One region of the Faecalibacillus sp. TM498 genome, then DNA from elsewhere that is predicted to be linked to it. Evidence: riboswitches for the same ligand, from Rfam matches in the RefSeq annotation. Region 1 holds a riboswitch; the other holds the start of a gene.
What was found. A riboswitch is a leader RNA that binds a small molecule or an ion and turns the genes downstream of it on or off. The one in region 1 is predicted to bind thiamine pyrophosphate.

Region 1 (2,209 bases):
CCTTTAAACCATTGATAATTACCTTCTTTATAAAGTAAATCATTGGCATCATTGATTTGATGTCCGCCTTTAAGTAATACTGCACAATGATAATGATCTCCAATATATTTAGCTGCTGTTAACATTTCTTCTTCATTATTGATTTTTAATCCTGATAAAACTTCGGCTTCAGGAATATTTGGTGTTAAAACCGATGCGAGTGGGAAGAGATTTTCTTTTAATGTATCAATAGCTTCATCACTAATAAGTTTTGCCCCACTTGTAGCCACCATCACAGGATCAACAACGATATTACGTGCATGATATTGTTTTAACTTTCCACTAATAGATAAAATGACTTCTTTTTGAGAAACCATTCCAATTTTAACAGCCATTGGATAAATATCTGTAAACACACTATCCATTTGACTAGCCACAAAAGAAGCATCGACATCATAAATAGTATCCACTCCTGTAGTATTTTGAGCTGTTAGTGCTGCAATAACCGACATGGCATAAACACGATTAGCAAGCATTGTTTTTAAATCTGCCTGAATTCCTGCACCTCCACTACTATCACTACCTGCAATTGTAAGGCAAGTTGGCATTTTATTAGAGATAACTCTTTGAATTTTATCTTTTAATAGGCTACTTGCTTTTTGGATATCATTACTTCCAAAAATACTTGAAACGATAGCAACACCATCAATAGCAACCCCCATAAATTCTAAGATATTCACTTGATTAATACCACCAATAGCAACCACAGGAATATCAACTTTTTGACAAATTTCATTTAATGTTTCCATTGAAATATTTTGTGCATCATCTTTTGTTTGAGTTGCAAAAATAGCTCCGACACCTAAATAATCAGCCCCATTTTCTAAAGCTATTTTTGCTTCTTCATAATTATGTGCAGATACACCAATAATTTTATCTTCACCTAATATTTTTCTTGCTTCTTTTAAATTTAAATCATCTTGCCCAATATGGACCCCATCTGCATCAATTTCTTTACATAATTCAACATCATCATTAATAATCAAAGGAACATGATGTTTTTGACACACACTTTGAACATCCAATGCTTCTTGTTTAAATGCTTCATGTGTCATTTCTTTTTCTCTTAGTTGAATCATTGTTACACCACCAAGAATGGCTTCTTCAACTAATTCCGACATTTTTCTTCCTTTTAAATATTTTGAATCTGTTACTCCATATAATAATAAATCTTCTTTATTTAATTTCATCAAATTTCCTTCTTTCTTTACAATATTCTTTTTTTATTTCCCTGGAAATAAAAAGAGAGTCCTGTTGAACTCTGTTAACGTCTATATCTCCTACGTTGGCATTATCCAAATCAGGTTATGGGTCTAAGTCAATACTTACTCTCAGCAAAAAGCTCCCCGTTTCCTTTATTATAATTTTTTTAATAAAAATTGTCTATTTTTATTCATATTATTTATGCTTTTGTTCAAACTATAAAAGGAGGTGCTTTCATGAAATTATGTATTACAGCAGGTAACTATCACATTTTTAAATTAATGATTAAAAATCATAAAGATTCTCGCATTCAATTAAAAAACATTCATCCTTTAGATTTTGACCTTGTTTTTGATGTTTATACATCTTTAGATCAAAAAACAGTTATTTCTATACTTAGCCATGAATTACGTTATTCCCCTTTTATGTATCTATGCCCTGGTTTTAAAGTCATTCCTTTAAAAAAACGTCTTCCTCATGGTACAAAAGAATTAACTACTCCTTTAAATCTTTCTTTTAATTGAATAATTTATATTAAAAAACAGTTTGAGATAGCATCTATTTCAAACTGTTTATTTTTTAATTAATAATTTTTAAAACATCTTCTTCACTTGTTACATTAAGTTTTTTCTAGCGATGTATTTGTGTCAAACTTGTTTCATTTCTATTATTATTTTAGTTTTCCTCTTTTTTCTTTCAATGGACAAATAGTTCAAAATATTTTCCATTAAATTTATTTTTTATTGATCAACATATAGCAAAAAAGATGATGTTTTTACGCACCATCTTATTTTTTTAATTGGAATCCATATTTTAACGGGTCTTCTGGATCTATCACAAGTTGATTAAAAGCTGTATAAATATACTATTTTTCCAATTTAATTTTTAATAAATCATCAATAACATTCTTTATATCTTCACTTATACAATATGCTCTTTTTTCCATGGATTGAGGACAATAAGTATC
Region 2 (2,209 bases), on a different contig from region 1:
AAGTAATCCAGATTCTTTATTAAGCATCTTGATGACTTCTTTCATATCTAAACCAACTTCTTCGATTAAATAATCGATAACTGAAGGATCAACATCCCCAGAACGTGTTCCCATCATAATACCAGCAAGAGGTGTAAATCCCATAGATGTATTGATTGATTTACCATCTTTAACAGCAGTTAAAGAACCACCAGCTCCTAAGTGAGCAACGATAATACGTGAGTGTTCAGGGTTTCCCATCATTTCACGACAACGAGATGAAACATAGAAATGGCTTGTTCCATGAGCACCGTATTTACGTACTTTGTTTTCTACATAATATTTGTAAGGAATTGGATAAATATAACTTTTTGGTTCTAATGTTTGATGGAAAGCTGTATCAAATACAGCAACAGCACCAGCATTAGGAATAGCTTCTTTAAAAGCATAGTATCCAGTTAAATGAGCAGGATTGTGTAAAGGGGCTAATGATTTTAATTCATCAATTTTAGAAACAACATCTTCATCAATAATGACTGATTGATCAAAATAAGCACCACCTTGGACAACACGATGTCCAACACCTTTGATTTCATCTAGGTCCTTAACGATTTCTTTTTTGATTAAAGTGTCTAATAAAAGTTGAACAGCAACTTTATGGTTTTCGATTGGTAAAGTTGTGACATCTTTTTCTCCATTATACTTAATAGTAAAAATAGAATCTTCTAAACCAATTCTTTCAATAACACCAGAAGTAATAACAGTTTCATCATCCATTTCAAATAATTGGAATTTTAAAGATGAACTTCCAGCGTTTACGGAAATAATTTTTGACATAACATTCAAGTCCTCCTTATTAATACTTTTCCATTATAACACCGACAAGGAAGAAAAAACTATAAAAAGATTGAAAAAAAGAAGAGATTGATTTATAGTAAGGCTTGCCAGGGGCGCAAAATGCTGAGAAAGGTGAAAACCTTGTCCCTTATAATCTGAACTAGGTAATGCTAGCGTAGAGAGTGCAAAATAGTTTATTTGCCTTTTTGCGTATGTAAAAAGGCTTTTATTTTGCCTCATTTAAAGGAGGATGACTATGGAAATTAAATTAACTACGAAGAATATGGCTTATATGGCAATGTTTGCGGCAATGCAAGTTGTTTTAGAATATTGCACAAAATTTTATGAGATGCCAAAAGGTGGTAACTGTGCTTTTTCACTTGTTGCAATTATTTTATGTGGCTATTTGATGAATTGGGGTTACAGTTTGATTGTTTCACTTGTTTGTTTAGGTCTACATTTTGCTTTAGGACTTGCAACATTTTATGGTCCTTTATCGGTAATCTTTGATTATTTATTACCAATGGTTTTAATTGGACTTACACCACTTATTCCTTTATTAAAGGTGGGTAAGTATGAATTACCTGTTGGAATTATCGTAATGGGTGGTTTAAAAACAATTTGTCATTTGATTTCAGGATGGTATGCTTTCCAAACACCATTAAAAGCAAATTTGGTATATAACCTTCCATATAATATCGCGACAATTATTGCTTGCTTTATTTTATTTGTTCTTTTATATCCAAGACTTAAAAAAGCAGTTCATTTATAAGACTCGTTTCGAGTCTTTTTTTTCTTTGAAAGAAAGATGAATTTGTGTATAATGTAAATGTTAATAAGGAGTCGTTTGTTGTGGAAGATATTGTAGGAAAGAAAATCTTAATACATGGATATAAACATAATGGTAAAATACATAGATGTTGGTCAAAGGGACTTGTTTTACAAGAAACGGATGATCATTACATTGTTATTAATAATCGGACATTGGTGACAGAATCAGATGGCAGAATGTGGCATACACGTGAACCTGCTATTTGGTATATGCCCAAACATAAATGGTACAATGTAATTTGTATGATTAGAAAAACAGGAGTGTATTATTATAGTAATATTGCTTCACCAACTTTATATGATGGAGAGGCTTTAAAATATATTGATTATGATTTAGATTTAAAAGTATTTCCAGATGGAAACTATCGTATTTTAGATCAAGAAGAATATCGTCAACATGCTCGCGAAATGGGCTATAGTGATGAATTAGACAAAATTTTAAAGAAACAACTAGATGTTTTGATTGATTTAGCGGTAAAAAAGGGAGGACCATTTGATCAGAATTTTACTAAGAAATGGTATGGTTTTTATCAAGATTTAAAAGAGGGTTATTATGGAAAAA

Region 2: it holds a riboswitch for thiamine pyrophosphate, as region 1 does, so the genes downstream of both, LJD32_RS07515 (energy-coupled thiamine transporter ThiT) here and thiE (thiamine phosphate synthase) in region 1, are expected to answer to the same signal.

Annotation. Positions count from the first base shown of each region.
Region 1 is NZ_JAJDKB010000049.1:11,196-13,404, reverse strand. It holds gene thiD (bifunctional hydroxymethylpyrimidine kinase/phosphomethylpyrimidine kinase) at 1-587, opposite strand, end outside; partial or broken gene thiE (thiamine phosphate synthase) at 642-1,229, opposite strand; TPP riboswitch at 1,301-1,398, opposite strand; gene LJD32_RS12230 (hypothetical protein) at 1,479-1,766, shown strand; gene LJD32_RS12225 (SIR2 family NAD-dependent protein deacylase) at 2,108-2,209, opposite strand, start outside.
Region 2 is NZ_JAJDKB010000019.1:19,039-21,247, reverse strand. It holds gene LJD32_RS07520 (acetate/propionate family kinase) at 1-816, opposite strand, end outside; TPP riboswitch at 916-1,016, shown strand; gene LJD32_RS07515 (energy-coupled thiamine transporter ThiT) at 1,073-1,588, shown strand; gene LJD32_RS07510 (DUF402 domain-containing protein) at 1,669-2,209, shown strand, end outside; gene tsaE (tRNA (adenosine(37)-N6)-threonylcarbamoyltransferase complex ATPase subunit type 1 TsaE) at 2,201-2,209, shown strand, end outside.